Regions from separate parts of the Pseudomonas sp. p50(2008) genome, predicted to be linked through region 1. Evidence: predicted binding sites of a transcription regulator. Region 1 holds the regulator's gene; each other region holds the start of a gene.
The links. The regulator sigma-54, encoded in region 1, starts transcription at its own class of promoters, with help from an activator protein. The targets are predictions, from matches to a motif close to ANTGGCATNNANNTTGCTNT.
Positions count from the first base shown of each region.

Region 2: a site for sigma-54 is predicted at 2,705-2,724, ahead of glnK (P-II family nitrogen regulator). Genes of this name have one in related genera too.
Region 3: a site for sigma-54 is predicted at 1,855-1,874, ahead of H7698_RS21765 (pilin). Genes of this name have one in related genera too.

Region 1 is NZ_JACMYF010000003.1:554,373-559,641, forward strand. Features, by position in the region: gene H7698_RS11020 (KpsF/GutQ family sugar-phosphate isomerase) at 1-229, shown strand, start outside; gene H7698_RS11025 (KdsC family phosphatase) at 229-753, shown strand; gene lptC (LPS export ABC transporter periplasmic protein LptC) at 761-1,333, shown strand; gene lptA (lipopolysaccharide transport periplasmic protein LptA) at 1,320-1,868, shown strand; gene lptB (LPS export ABC transporter ATP-binding protein) at 1,868-2,593, shown strand; gene H7698_RS11045 (RNA polymerase factor sigma-54) at 2,777-4,270, shown strand; gene hpf (ribosome hibernation-promoting factor, HPF/YfiA family) at 4,344-4,652, shown strand; gene ptsN (PTS IIA-like nitrogen regulatory protein PtsN) at 4,665-5,129, shown strand; gene rapZ (RNase adapter RapZ) at 5,132-5,269, shown strand, end outside.
Region 2 is NZ_JACMYF010000002.1:398,166-403,434, reverse strand. Features, by position in the region: gene sutA (transcriptional regulator SutA) at 1-44, opposite strand, end outside; gene H7698_RS06875 (secondary thiamine-phosphate synthase enzyme YjbQ) at 147-572, opposite strand; gene H7698_RS06870 (ammonium transporter) at 784-2,121, opposite strand; gene glnK (P-II family nitrogen regulator) at 2,161-2,499, opposite strand; gene H7698_RS06860 (accessory factor UbiK family protein) at 2,917-3,177, shown strand; gene H7698_RS06855 (BRO-N domain-containing protein) at 3,559-4,086, shown strand; gene H7698_RS06850 (hypothetical protein) at 4,492-4,662, shown strand; gene H7698_RS06845 (YifB family Mg chelatase-like AAA ATPase) at 4,838-5,269, shown strand, end outside.
Region 3 is NZ_JACMYF010000008.1:39,685-44,953, forward strand. Features, by position in the region: gene H7698_RS21750 (DUF748 domain-containing protein) at 1-92, shown strand, start outside; gene H7698_RS21755 (DUF2845 domain-containing protein) at 92-388, shown strand; gene H7698_RS21760 (BON domain-containing protein) at 725-1,081, opposite strand; gene H7698_RS21765 (pilin) at 1,407-1,808, opposite strand; gene pilB (type IV-A pilus assembly ATPase PilB) at 2,034-3,734, shown strand; gene H7698_RS21775 (type II secretion system F family protein) at 3,737-4,954, shown strand; gene H7698_RS21780 (prepilin peptidase) at 4,956-5,269, shown strand, end outside.

The DNA of each region.
Region 1 (5,269 bases):
CGACGGTGATTTGCGCCGCACCCTCGACCGCGCCATCGACATCCATAATGCAACCATCGACCAGGTCATGACGGTTCACGGCAAAACCGCACGCGCCGACATGCTGGCCGCGGAAGCCCTGAAAATCATGGAAGACCATCGAATCAACGCCCTGGTGGTCGTGGACAAGGAGGACCGTCCGATCGGCGCCTTCAACCTCTCCGACCTGCTCCGCGCGGGAGTCATGTAATGAGTACCGATCTGCTGCAACGCGGCAAGAACATCAAGCTGGCGATCTTCGACGTCGATGGTGTCCTGACTGACGGACGCCTTTACTTCCTTGAAGATGGCAGCGAATTCAAAACCTTCAGCACCCTCGACGGCCAGGGCATCAAGATGTTGATGGCAGCCGGCGTTCAGACCGCTATCATCAGCGGTCGCAAGACTCCGGTGGTTGAGCGCCGGGCAAAAAATCTCGGCATTCCCCACCTCTACCAGGGTCGCGAAGACAAACTGGTGGTGCTTGACGAGCTTCTTGCCCAACTCGGCCTAAGCTATGAACAGGTCGCCTACCTCGGCGACGATCTGCCGGACCTGCCGGTGATACGCCGCGTAGGCCTGGGCATGGCAGTGGCCAATGCCGCCAGTTTCGTGCGCGAACATGCTGATGGCGTCACTCATGCCCGTGGTGGTGAAGGTGCCGCTCGCGAATTCTGCGAATTGATCCTGCGTGCCCAAGGCCGCCTTGATGCGGCGAACGCTGCATACCTGTGAGCCCATTATGCTGAGCAAAAAGTTTCGCAACATATTGGTGTTCGGTTGCATCGCGGCGATATTTGCCGCGGTCGGCTACTGGAACATCAGCCCGGAACGCTTCCTCGACAAGCCTCCGACCAATACAGAAGAAAGCCCTATCGATTGGTATGCGACCAACACTCACACGCTGCAATACCTCGAAGACGGCAAAGTGCAGTATGAAATGACCTCGGAGAAAGCCGAGCACGTGAAAGCCACGGACATTACTCTGGTTACCAAACCCGACCTGAACATGTACCGCGGTACAGATTTTCCATGGCACGTCACCAGCGAACGCGGTGAAGTGAACTCAGGCGGCACCGAAGTCGAACTGATTGACAACGTCCGCGTCAAACGCACCGACGAGAAGAATCGCGACACCTTGATCACCAGTACTCGCATGACGGTGTTCCCGCAGGAGCAATATGCGCAGACCGAGCAACCCGTTAGAATCGACGGCGCCGGTGGCGTCTCGACTGGTACGGGAATGAAAGCGTATTTGAAAGAAAGCAGGATACACCTGCTATCGAACGTAAGAGGACAGTATGAGGCTCGTTAAAACCCTCCCTATTTTGCTCAGTCTGGGCGCAGCACTGGGAAGCGTGAGCGCCTGGGCTCTGCCGAACGATCAGCAACAGCCAATTCGCATTCAGGCCGACGATGCCCAACTGGACGACAAGAACGGTGTTGCCACTTACACCGGCGACGTGATCATCACCCAAGGGTCGATGAAGGTTACCGGTAACAAGGTAACCATGACCCGCGCGCCGAATGGCGACATCGACGTGGTGACCTCGGTCGGCAACCTGGCTTACTTCGAGCAACTGCAAACCGCCGGCGATGCCAAACCCGTTCAGGGCTGGGGTGTGACCATCCAGTACCACGCCACGCAAAACCGCGTTGTACTGATCGACAAGGCCAAGGTCATCGACAAGGACAACAACGTCACTCAAGGCGAGAAAATCGTCTATGACACCGAGAAAAAGCTGGCGAGCGCTGGTCGCGCTACAGGTAGCAAGGTGACCGAGTCGCGTCCACGCATTGACATGGTGATTCAACCTAAAAAGAAAACCGACGAGCAGAAGGCCCAGTAATGGCAACTCTGAAAGCTCAGCATCTGGCCAAAGCCTACAAGAGCCGCCAGGTTGTGCGTGATGTCAGCCTGTCCATCGACAGCGGTCAGATCGTCGGTTTGCTCGGGCCCAACGGCGCCGGCAAGACCACCTGCTTTTATATGATTGTCGGCCTCGTGCAGGCCGATCAGGGCCGTGTACTGATCGATGACCTCGACGTCAGCCATCAGCCAATGCACGGCCGAGCCAAGGCCGGTATCGGCTATCTTCCGCAAGAGGCGTCGATCTTCCGCAAACTGTCGGTGGCCGATAACATCATGGCGATCCTCGAGACCCGCAAGGAACTCGACAAGGCGGGCCGCCGGAAGGAGCTCGAAAGCCTGCTTCAGGAATTTCACATCAGCCACATTCGCGACAACCTCGGCATGAGCCTGTCCGGCGGTGAACGTCGCCGCGTGGAGATTGCACGCGCGCTGGCCACCAACCCGAAATTCATCCTCCTCGACGAACCGTTCGCCGGCGTGGACCCGATTTCGGTGGGTGACATCAAGCAGATCATTTATCACCTCAAGGCCAAGGGCATCGGCGTCCTGATCACTGACCACAACGTCCGTGAAACCCTGGATATTTGCGAAACGGCGTATATCGTCAACGATGGCCAACTGATTGCCGAAGGCGACTCCGCCACGATCCTGGCCAACGACTTGGTCAAGGAAGTGTACCTGGGGCACGAGTTCCGCTTGTAAGCGCGGAAGTGCCTGGTCATTCGTCCGAGCGCTCGTACCGATAAAAAATCAACGTTTTTTTATTGTTACAGCGCTCTAGGCAAACGCTGCGGTTTCGGGCATATAATTTGCTTATGTTTGGCGCCTCGGCGCCCTGTAGTGGATGGCGCAAGCGCGCCGGCGAATAAGGTTTAAGCCCCTGCCATGAAACCATCGCTAGTCTTGAGAATGGGCCAGCAGCTGACGATGACACCTCAGCTGCAACAGGCCATCCGCCTTCTCCAATTGTCGACCCTGGACCTGCAACAGGAAATCCAGGAGGCTCTGGAGTCCAATCCGATGCTCGAACGCCAGGAAGAAGGCGACGACTTCGACAACGCCGATCCTTTGGCCGACAAAGCCGAACAGCAACCTAACGCCGATGTTTCGGAACCCTCCTACCAGGAAACCGCCCCTACGGTGGACAACCTCGAGGAAGGTGACTGGAACGAGCGCATCCCTAACGAATTGCCTGTTGATACCGCGTGGGAAGACGTCTACCAGACCAGCGCCAGCAGCCTGCCTAGCAACGATGACGACGAGTGGGATTTCACCACCCGCACATCCGCCGGCGAAAGCCTGCAAAGCCACTTGCTATGGCAACTGAACCTGGCACCGATGTCCGACACTGATCGCCTGATCGCCGTGACCCTGATCGATTGCATCAATAATCAGGGCTATCTGGACGAAACCCTCGAGGAAATTCTCGAAGCCTTCGACCCGGAACTGGACATCGAGCTCGATGAAATCGAAGCCGTCCTGCACCGCATCCAGCAATTCGAACCCGCCGGCATCGCCGCCCGTAACCTGGGTGAATGCCTGCTGTTGCAACTGCGCCAGTTGCCCGCCAAAACCCCTTGGCTCGCCGAAGCCAAGCGTTTGGTCACCGATTACATCGACCTGCTGGGCAGCCGTGATTACAGCCAGCTGATGCGCCGCATGAAGCTGAAGGAAGACGAACTGCGCCAGGTGATCGAACTGGTTCAGAGTCTTAATCCACGCCCGGGCTCGCAAATCGAATCCAGTGAAGCCGAATACGTCGTTCCTGATGTGATCGTGCGCAAGGACAACGAACGCTGGCTGGTCGAGCTCAACCAGGAATCGGTGCCTCGACTGCGGGTCAACGCCCAATACGCCGGCTTTGTTCGCCGCGCCGATACCAGCGCAGACAACACCTTCATGCGCAATCAGTTGCAGGAAGCTCGCTGGTTCATCAAGAGCCTGCAAAGCCGCAACGAAACGTTGATGAAAGTAGCCACCCAGATCGTCGAGCATCAGCGCGGTTTTCTGGAGTATGGCGACGAAGCCATGAAACCGCTGGTACTGCATGACATCGCTGAGGCGGTGGGCATGCACGAGTCGACGATTTCACGGGTAACCACGCAAAAATTCATGCATACCCCCCGGGGCATTTATGAACTGAAATATTTTTTCTCCAGCCACGTCAGCACTTCCGAAGGCGGCGAATGCTCTTCCACGGCGATCCGCGCGATCATCAAAAAACTGGTTGCCGCGGAAAATCAGAAAAAGCCGTTGAGTGACAGCAAGATCGCTGGTTTACTGGAGGCACAAGGCATTCAGGTGGCTCGCCGCACCGTCGCCAAGTACCGCGAATCCCTCGGGATCGCGCCTTCGAGCGAACGTAAGCGGTTGATGTAAGCCACGCCACAGCGTTCCAGTGGTAGATCATCTGATCTACCGCTTTATGCACTGGCAACGAAGGAGAAGCTGTATGCAAGTCAACATCAGTGGACACCAACTGGAAGTGACCGAACCCCTGCGCACCTATATCGGCGAAAAACTCGACCGGTTAGAGAGGCATTTCGACAAGATCACAAACGTGCAAGTCACGATGACTGTCGAGAAGCTGCTGCAGAAAATCGAAGCCACGCTGCATATCCCCGGCGGAGAAGTGGTCGCCAACGCAGAGCATTCAGACATGTATGCCGCCATCGACCTGCTGACCGACAAGCTGGATCGCCAACTCAAAAAGCATAAGGAAAAGACCCAGAGCCTCCTCCAGGGCGCAACCGGTCGTTAACACTCCCAACCCATGATCCGACTTGAAAGCATCCTGACCCCCGGCCGTTCCCTCGTGAACGTGCCGGGCGGCAGCAAAAAGAAAGCCCTCGAGCAAATTGCCAACCTAATCCACCGCGAAGTGCCGGATCTGGCCATGCAGGATGTCTTCGAGAGCCTGGTCGCCCGTGAAAAACTCGGTTCTACCGGTTTTGGCAACGGCATCGCGATCCCCCACTGCCGCCTCAAAGGCTGCGAAAGTCCAATCAGTGCATTGATGCACCTGGACGCCCCCATCGATTTCGACGCCATCGACGGCGCTCCGGTTGACCTGCTGTTTGTTCTGCTGGTCCCGCAAGCCGCCACCGATGCGCACCTGGAGCTACTTCGTCAGATCGCCAGCATGCTCGATCGCAAGGAAGTGCGCGAAAAACTGCGTAGTGCCTCGAGCAATGAAGCCTTGTATCAGGTTGTCCTGGACGAGCAGAACGGTCAGTAATCATGCGCTTGATCATTGTCAGTGGCCGTTCCGGCTCAGGTAAAAGTACCGCGCTCGATGTCCTTGAAGACAACGGTTACTACTGCATCGACAACTTGCCCGCAGGGCTTCTGCCTGAATTGGCCGAACGCGCACTGATT
Region 2 (5,269 bases), on a different contig from region 1:
TCGCCTACTTCGAGGTCGTCGTTTTCCAGATCATCGTCGCTCATGTTCTACCTCATGACTTGCGAAAAGCAGATTAGTTATAGCCCAGCTTCACCGTCTGTCGACGGCTGCCAGAAAAAATTCCACCGCCATTGGTGACCAACGGCTTATGCCCCTTCACCGTGCAAGGTGGCAAGGACTTTACGGGCACCGCCATGATCACGGTGCTCGCCCAGATAAACGCCTTGCCAGGTGCCCAACGCCAGTCGGCCTGCCGAAATCGGCAAACTGAGCTGACAGCCAAGTACGCTGGCCTTGAAGTGCGCCGGGAGGTCGTCCAGGCCTTCGTCGTTATGCTCATAGCCGTCTGTTCCTTGTGGGATCAGACGATTGAAAAATCGTTCGAAGTCGCGACGTACCGCCGGATCGGCGTTCTCGTTGATGGTCAACGACGCCGAGGTATGCTGCAGCCACAAGTGCAACAGACCGACCCGACATGCCTTGAGTTCAGGCAAGCCGGCGAGTAACTCGTCCGTTACCAGATGAAAGCCTCGGGGCCTTGCCCGCAAGGTAATCAGAGTCTGTTGCCACATACAGTTCTCCGCACGTTCGGGGCGCATTCTAGCGCGCTCTGGGAAAAAACAAAGGCCCTAATATTCCTTCAACGTTGTAAGCGATTGGCCGTACAAAATTGCCTGTTGAAAAGGTGTCGAAAGCTGACAGAAAAAACCTTTCAGCCTCACCTTCAATGACAAATCCCGGACAAAAAAATGCCCGGCGAACCGGGCATTTTTTTGCGCGTACTTACAAGTTGTAGCCGCGTTCGTTGTGAAGTGCCAGATCGAGACCGACCGCTTCCTCTTCCTCGGTCACGCGCAGACCCATGACGGCATCCAGGACCTTGAGGATGATGAAGGTGACGATCGCGGTGTAGATCACCGTGAAGCCGACGCCTTTGCACTGAATCCAGACTTGTGCGGCAATGTCGGTCACAGTGCCGAAACCACCCAGGGACGGTGCGGCAAACACACCGGTCAGGATCGCGCCGAGGATACCGCCGATGCCGTGTACGCCAAATGCGTCCAGGGAATCGTCATAACCGAGTTTGCGTTTCAGCGTGGTCGCGCAGAAGAAGCACACGACGCCCGCTGCCAGACCAATCACCAGTGCACCCATCGGGCCCACGGTGCCAGCGGCAGGGGTAATTGCAACCAGACCGGCCACAACACCCGATGCAATACCCAGAGCACTTGGTTTGCCGTGAGTAATCCACTCAGCGAACATCCAGCCCAATGCAGCGGCAGCGGTTGCGATCTGGGTGACCAGCATCGCCATACCTGCAGTGCCGTTTGCTGCAGCAGCAGAGCCGGCGTTGAAACCGAACCAGCCTACCCACAGCATTGCAGCACCCATCAGCGTGTAACCGAGGTTGTGCGGAGCCATTGGCGTGGTCGGGAAGCCTTTGCGCTTGCCCAGTACCAGGCAGCAAATCAGACCAGCCACACCGGCGTTGATGTGCACAACGGTGCCGCCAGCGAAGTCCAGCACGCCCCAGTCCCACATCAGGCCACCGTTACCGGACCAGACCATGTGCGCGATCGGCGCATAAACCAGGGTGAACCAGATGCCCATGAAGATCAGCATGGCGGAGAACTTCATCCGCTCGGCGAAAGCACCGACGATCAACGCAGGGGTAATGATGGCGAAGGTCATCTGGAAGGTGATGAACACCGCCTCAGGAAACAGTGCCGCAGGACCGGTCAGGCTCGATGGCGTGACACCGGCGAGGAACGCCTTGCCCATGCCGCCAAAGAACGAGTTGAAGTTGACGACGCCCTGCTCCATGCCGGTAGTGTCGAACGCAATGCTGTAGCCATAAATGACCCACAGAATGCTGATCAGACCGGTAATGGCGAAGCACTGCATCATCACGGAAAGAATGTTTTTGGACCGAACCATGCCACCGTAGAACAGCGCGAGGCCGGGAATGGTCATGAACAGCACGAGGGCTGTCGAGGTCAACATCCAGGCGGTGTCGCCGGAGTTGAGGACTGGGGCCGCCACTTCGTCTGCCGCCATAGCCAGGCTGGGCATTACGAGGGACAACAGGGCTCCTAGCCCTGCGAATTTACGCAGAGTCATATTGTTTTCTCCTGGGGCGTTGGGTTTGTGGCGGCTTTTTTAGATTGCGTCGGTATCGGTTTCGCCGGTACGGATGCGAATCGCCTGTTCCAGATTAACCACGAAGATCTTGCCGTCACCGATCTTGCCGGTGTTGGCTGCCTTGGTTATCGCTTCGATAACCCGATCAAGATCCTTGTCGTCAATGGCGACGTCGATCTTCACCTTTGGCAGGAAATCGACCACGTATTCCGCGCCGCGATACAGCTCGGTGTGACCCTTCTGCCGACCGAAGCCTTTGACTTCAGTAACGGTAATGCCCTGCACGCCGATCTCGGACAGCGACTCGCGCACGTCGTCCAGTTTGAACGGCTTGATGATGGCAGTGACTAGCTTCATGAAAACTCTCTCCCGAATTGGTGGACTTGCCCCAGGAAAACAAACCCGACTCAAGTCTAAGCGCAGTGCCTGGCTTTGTAACGCATCGTCGGCCTTACCTGCCCGTCCGACGCCAGTTAACCGCTCCTGACGAAACACTTCCCCGTTCCGCTCGGCGCACTGCATTCGTCACAGCGACTGCATCAGTGCATGGGTCACTAGGCACTAAGCAGAAAGCTTGCCATCTCCACAAAAACCACTGAATTCAATCCATTGGCCTCGACGACCGACCACTTCACCCGAATGGCCCGCTGTATACGCACAACAACGGTGCGCTGCCGTCCGTCCGCATGCGCGAAAAGCGTGCATCCCTGCCATCGAGATTGACTATAGACACTGCGTGATACACTGCCCGCCATTGTTTCCAGGACCTTTCCCATGCTCGCGCCTAAAGACTTCCTCGACGCCCTGACAGGCACCGCCTCCCGCCTCTTCAGCGGCGACACCCCGCTGCCGAAAAGCGAAATCGAAAGCCAGTTCAAGGCGTTGTTGCAGAGCGGCTTCAGCAAGCTGGACCTGGTGAGCCGGGAAGAGTTTGATAGTCAGATGGTCGTACTCGCACGCACCCGTGCACGGCTGGAAAGCCTTGAGGCGAAAGTCGCCGAGATGGAAGCGAAGCTAACCCCGCCAGCCGAATAAACGCTTCAAACCCTGTGGGAGCGGGCTTGCCCGCGATTGAAGGTCAGCACGACCTGTAGGAGCTGCCGCAGGCTGCGATCTTTTGATCTTGAAGCCTGCAAACATCCCGGCAACGTCCTACAAAATTCTCATCCGCCGTCCGATTGCGCCGCACAACTCCGGTTCCTAAGCTCACCCACTGCTGAATGTTCAGCACTGGGTTTGGCGACCTGGAAGTTTAAGGAGCGCGACGACCATCGACTCGAGTCATGGCGGTTGTGCGTGGGAGACCTTCGGGTCTGCCGGGTTCCTTTTGCTCCGGCTCGCCAACCCGCGCACAACTGCCACCCAATTGTTTGGCGACAATTACTGGCAGCCCTTTAGGCAAAAGGAGCTGTATCAATGAATTGCAATGACGATTATCTAACCCCGCACGTCTTCACCCGCCACAAACTCCACCTCCACGCCCTTCTACTCGAAAACCAACCCTGGTTCAGCGCCCGCGACTTGGGCCGCCTCATCCGCCTCTACATCGACGAGCGCACCCTTCGAAAACTCGACCCGGACCAACACCAATCCGCTCGAACGCTCATCCACGGCAGCCTGGAAAACACCCTGCTGATCAGCGAATCCGGCGTCTACGCACTGCTCGTCTACCACTACTGCCCCGAATACCGAAGCCTGCGCGAATGGCTCACCCACGACGTGGTGCCAGCACTCCGAGACGCAGAGCAACCGACCTCAACAGAACGCCCGCAACTAAGCCTGATCAATTGGCCGGGGATGTCATTGAGCCTGCTGCACTGGAACAACCAGCCGTGGATTCGATTACAAGACGTGCCGCACGTACTGCCTGATCGCACGGCACCAAGGCCGGCACTCCTTACGCCGTGGTGGAAGCGAGCTTCGCGGGCGCTGCAATCGTTTTGACACTCACTTTCAACGACTACGTTTTCCCGTAAAAGACGTAGTCCTTTTCCATAACCAAACCCAAGTTCACCCGCCACGCTCTGACGCCCTTCATTGATCTCGGCACGGTCCTACATTAGCCAACTCCTGCAACTGATTACGTGACCATACCTACGTCCGCTACCTTTTTTGGCTCGACCTTAATAGTACAAACGCGATGAGAAGAAAGGGAAAAGGCACAGAACTCCGCAATCAGATATTCAAGTCTGATGCTCGGTTGCGTTGAGATCGAGGTGCAAGAACCCGACCCGGGTGCCATCTCCTATTATCAAAAACTTGGAATCATTTTTGACAAGACCAACCGCCTTGTCATTTCTATAGACGACCAATAAGATCAATCTACTCATCCAGGCATGCGAGATGTCTATGAAACGTAAAAAGCAAAAAGCGAAGCCGCTAATGATTGCTGACTATCATGCCGAGGCGCTCCGTTTGGCCGGGAGCGTTTCTACCAGCCAACATCGCTTTTTCAAAGTAGCAGCAATGTATGGCAAAGAGCTTGAACCTGATGGCTTGCTGGCAGGTGCACGAGCCTGACCGTGATACCTAAATAAACCGCCGAGAGGCGGTTTTTTTTCGGATCCACATAGCTCACCAACAATCGCAACATCCTGCGAAAGTTTGACGCCTGCGCCAACAGGCTAAACCATCTACTCGCGACTACCCTTGAAAAGCCGCAGGAAGCGGTCCTCTGTCAGCTCAAGGAACGACCATGTCCCTCTCCATCGTCCACAGCCGTGCCCAGGTTGGCGTGGAAGCACCTGCCGTTACCGTCGAAGTCCACCTCGCCAATGGCTTGCCATCACTGACAATGGTCGGCTTGCCTGAGGCAGCGGTGAAGGAAAGCAAGGACCGTGTACGCAGCGCGATCATCAATTCAGGGCTGCAATTTCCGGCGCGGCGCATCACGCTGAATCTCGCGCCGGCGGATCTTCCCAAAGATGGCGGACGGTTTGATCTGGCGATTGCCTTGGGGATTCTTTCGGCCAGTGTCCAGGTGCCGGCGCTCACACTGGATGACATCGAGTGTCTGGGAGAGTTGGCGCTGTCGGGGGCAGTAAGGGCCGTGCGAGGCGTGCTACCGGCAGCACTGGCGGCGCGCAAGGCCGGTCGTTCGTTGATGGTGCCGCGGGCGAATGCCGAG
Region 3 (5,269 bases), on a different contig from region 1:
CCGATGACCGCGTTTACTTCGTTGACGCCAACCTTGGCGAAGCAGAAAGCGACGGCCGGGTCATTACGCCGCTGCACCTGGATGCTGAGTGATGATTCGCAAAGTGTTATTCAGCCTGGCGCTGACATTGATTGCGGGGCATGCCTCGGCAGCCAACACCCTACGCTGCGGCAGTCAATTGATCAGTATCGGGGACCGTTCCAGCGAGGTCTTGCAGAAGTGCGGGGAGCCCGTCGAACGAGACCCGCTGGGCTATAAGCGCAGCGCTAACCGACGGGAAGAATTCCAGGTCGAAGAATGGACTTACGGGCCGAATGGCGGGATGTATCAGTACTTGCGGTTCGAAGGTAACCGCCTGGTGCAGATCACCAGCAAGCGCGGAAGCTGATAAATCCCCTACGCCAGCACATTCCCTGTAGCAGCTGGCGAAGCCTGCGTCCGGCTGCGAAGCAGTCGTAAAAACAGAGCATGCGGTCTTCCTGATGCACCACATCGCGAGAGTTCACGACTGCTTCGCAGCCGGACGCAGGCTTCGCCAGCGGCTACAGGAGCGAGAGCGCACTACATTTTCAAGCTCCCACAATAGAACAGGCCCCGACACGAATGCCGAGGCCTGTAATGGCCACGTCCTTGTGGCCTTCGCATGAACTCCAAAGCTGCGACAGACGTATAGCTCGGCCCGTCTATCGCGCCTTCTCCCGGTTCAGGCGAGAAGTCGTGCCGTTTACTCGGCTTTCAGGCCGTCAGCGGAGACCGCTTTGACGCCTTTGATTTTCTTGGCGATAGCCACTGCGGTGGTTTTCTGAGCGTCAGTCACTGCAACAGTGGACGACAGGGAAACAACGCCTTTGTTGGTTTCAACTTTGATGTCGGTACCAGGAATGCCTTTTTCGGTAACCAGGTCAGCTTTGACTTTGGTAGTGATCCAGGTATCGGAAGTAGCTTCTTTGGCTTCGGTCACTTCACCAGCAGCCAGCACCATTGGTGACTGGGTAGCCTGGGTAGTTTGTGCAAATGCGGAACCGGCCATGGTCAGGGTCAGCGCGGTAGCAGCAGCGGCAGTGATAGCGAACTTCTTCATACGAGTAACTCCTGTTTTTCTGGAAAGTCTGCTGCGTGTCTTGTCAGCAGGGTTACTGGGTATATTGCGAACGCTGTGCCAACTTTGAGACACCTAAATATTCGTTATAAATCAAAAGGTTAGCAAACAGGCCGATTTTCGGAATCATGCAATTTGCATGAGTTGGAAATAATGGACATGCAAGTTGCGGGTTTTGGCGTGGGCCTAAGGCCATGAATTTATGAAGTTTTTACTTTTTAGAGAACGAAGCGTCGCTTTCTCTAAACACAACGCAAAAAAAACCCCGCGAGGCGGGGTTTTATCATCTACAAAAATTCAGCTGCCATTAACCATGAGGGCAACCCGCTGGAGCGAAATCGGCCGCAGCGCTGGTCTTGCAAGACCAACCGCTGGTGGCATCACGAGTCAGGGTAATGGTCGCGGCAGAAACTTGAGCGGGCGCTCCTACAAGCGTACAGACGATGCCAGTCGGACTTGTAGCGACTGTAATTGTGCAGTTTTGTGTGGTGGCCGTCGAAGTGATGTCAGCAACCGCAGGGGCAGCCGTACCTGAGTTGACCTTGTCCTCATAATTCACTTTAAGCGCCGAAAGCTCCGCCACCCCCGCCGTCACCTTCGCCCGCGCCTGATATTTCGAATAAGCCGGAATGGCAAACGTCGCCAGGATCCCGATGATCGCCACAACGATCAACAGCTCGATCAGGGTAAAACCTTTTTGGTTATTCATAGACAAGCTCCATGCATGAGTCGGAATCTCATGATCTGAATTTACCCCAGCACAGCGCATGCCAATTTCCATAACGCCTGCACGCTGGGGGCAAGCGCAAATGATCTGCCTGATCGGCCCTCGTAAACCGCACTATCTGACACTTTTTGTCACTTCACCACGGCTGGTTTGGCTCCGTCCCTTGACTAGGCTATAAGTCATGAACTGTCTGCGTCCGGTATCCCAATGAATGACATCGCTCTTAGCGGCCTGGCCAAGCAATTGGTCCTGGCCGAGCTGGTGACTGACAAAAGCGCGCAACAGGCGTATCAGCAAGCCCAACGCAACCGCATCTCCCTGGTCAGCCATCTGGTGCAGAACAGGCTGGTGAAGAGTCGGCAGGTGGCCGAAATCGCTTCCGAGCATTTCGGCATGGCGTTGTTTGACCTCAATGCCCTCGACAAGGAAGCCCAGCCCAAAGGACTGGTCAGCGAAAAGCTCGTGCGCCAACACCAGGTCCTGCCCCTTTGGCGGCGCGGTAACAAGTTGTTCGTGGGGGTTTCCGACCCGACCAACCATCAAGTCATCAATGACATCCAGTTCAGTACCGGGCTGACCACCGAAGCCATTCTGGTAGAGGATGACAAGCTAAGCGACGCCATCGAAAAACTCTTCGACACCCACTCCACCGGCCTGGAAGACATGGCCGACGTTGACCTTGATGGCGTGGACATTGATTCAGCCGACGACGGCAAAGCGGACGCGATCGCTGGACAGGATGCCGATGACGCGCCAGTGGTTCGCTTCGTCCACAAGATGCTGCTCGACGCGATAAAAAGCGGCTCCTCCGACCTGCACTTCGAGCCTTACGAAAAGACCTACCGCGTACGGATGCGTACCGACGGCATGCTGCGCGAAGTCGCCAAACCGCCGATTCAACTGGCCGGTCGCATAGCCGCGCGGTTGAAAGTCATGGCCAGCCTCGACATTTCCGAACGACGCCGGCCTCAGGACGGGCGGATCAAAATGCGCCTGTCCAAAAGCAAATCCATCGACTTCCGGGTCAATACCCTGCCGACCCTGTGGGGCGAGAAAGTGGTGATCCGGATCCTTGATCCGTCCAGCGCACAAATGGGCATCGATGCGCTCGGTTACGAACCCGCGCAAAAAGACCTGTACATGGCCGCGCTGAGGCAGCCACAGGGCATGATCCTGGTCACCGGCCCCACGGGTTCCGGCAAGACCGTATCGCTCTACACCGGCTTGAACATTCTCAACACCGTGGACATCAACATCTCCACCGCCGAAGACCCGGTGGAAATCAACATGGAAGGCGTCAACCAGGTCAACGTCAATCCCAAGCAAGGCCTGGATTTTGCCCAGGCCTTGCGCTCATTCTTGCGGCAGGATCCGGACGTGATCATGGTCGGTGAAATCCGCGACCTCGAAACCGCTGAAATAGCCATCAAAGCGGCCCAGACCGGGCATTTGGTGTTATCGACCCTGCACACCAACAGTGCGGCGGAAACCCTCACCCGCCTGCACAACATGGGCGTTCAGGGCTTCAACATTGCGACGTCCGTCAGCCTGATCATCGCTCAGCGCCTGGCGCGAAAATTGTGCAGCCACTGCAAGAAACCCATCGATATTCCGCGCGAAGCATTGCTCAAGGAAGGCTTTCCCGAGGAACGCATCGGCTCGTTCACGATCTTTGAACCGGTCGGATGCGACCTCTGTAACAACGGCTATAAAGGCCGGGTCGGGATTTATGAAGTGGTGAAAAACACGCCGGCGCTTCAACACTTGATCATGGCCGAAGGCAATTCACTGGAAATCGATATCCAGATGCGCAAGGACGGTTTCGATGATCTGCGTACTTCCGGTCTGCAAAAGGCCATGCAAGGCATCACCAGCCTTGAAGAAATCAACCGGGTCACCAAGGACTGAACATGGCGGTCAAAGCAGTAAAAATCAGCGTGTACGCCTGGGAAGGCACCGACAGGAAAGGCACGAAAATGACCGGCGAGTTGAGCGGTCAGAATCCGGCGCTGATCAAGGCTCAGTTACGCAAGCAAGGCATTAACCCGGGCAAGGTGCGCAAGAAGTCTGTCTCGATTCTCAACCTGGGCAAACGTATCAAAGCCCAGGACATCGCCCTGTTCACCCGGCAAATGGCGACCATGATGAAAGCCGGCGTGCCGCTGCTGCAATCGTTCGACATCATCGGCGAAGGCTTCGAGAATCCGGCCATGCGCAAACTGGTGGACGAGGTGAAACAGGAAGTCGCGGCGGGTAACAGCTTCGCTGCCGCCTTGCGTAAAAAGCCCCAATACTTCGATGAGCTGTACTGCAACCTGGTGGACGCGGGCGAACAGGCGGGCGCCCTGGATACCCTTCTGGAACGGGTCGCGACCTATAAGGAAAAAAGCGAAGCCCTCAAGGCCAAGATCAAGAAAGCCATGACCTATCCGCTGTTCGTGGTGTTCATCGCGCTGATTGTGACGGGGATTCTGCTGGTCAAAGTGGTGCCGCAGTTTGAGTCCGTGTTCAAGGGGTTTGGCGCTGAATTGCCCGCCTTTACCGTCATGGTCATCGGCCTCTCGGAGTTCATGCAGGAGTGGTGGTGGATCATACTGGGGCTATTGATCGCTGCAATCTTCGGTGTACGCCATGCGCTTAAAACCTCTCAAGCTTTTCGCGACCAGATGGACACGTGGCTGTTGAAGCTGCCCTTGGTGGGCACCTTGATGTACAAGTCCGCCGTCGCTCGTTATGCCCGCACGCTGTCGACCACTTTCGCCGCGGGGGTACCACTGGTAGAAGCCTTGGAGTCCGTTGCCGGGGCGACCGGCAATATCGTGTTCAAGCGTGCGGTATTGCGGATCAAGCAGGACGTTTCGACGGGCATGCAGCTGAACTTCGCCATGCGCACCTCTGGCGTTTTTCCAAACATGGCGATCCAGATGACAGCGATTGGTGAGGAGTCTGGCGCCCTGGACGACATGCTCGACAAGGTGGCCGGTTTCTATGAAGCCGAAGTCGACAATATGGTGGATAACCTCACCAGCCTGATGGAACCGTTCATCATGGTGGTGCTGGGGGTTATCGTCGGCGGCTTGGTGGTGGCCATGTACCTGCCTATTTTCCAACTCGGCTCAGCGATCTGACATGCCCTTGAATGAAATTCTTACTGCGTACCCAATGGCTTTTGTCGCGCTTGCCCTGCTGGTCGGTTTGCTGGTGGGCAGCTTTCTGAATGTGGTGATCTGGCGCCTGCCGAAAATGCTTAAGCGTGATTGGCGCCTGCAAGCTCACGACATACTCGGTCAACCGCTGGATACGCCGCAGCCGACCTACAACCTGATGCTGCCCCACTCCCATTGCCCGCACTGTGATCACAGCATTCGAGCCTGGGAAAACATTCCGCTCATCAGTTACGTGTTTCTGCGGGGACGTTGCTCAAACTGCGCGGCGTCGATCAG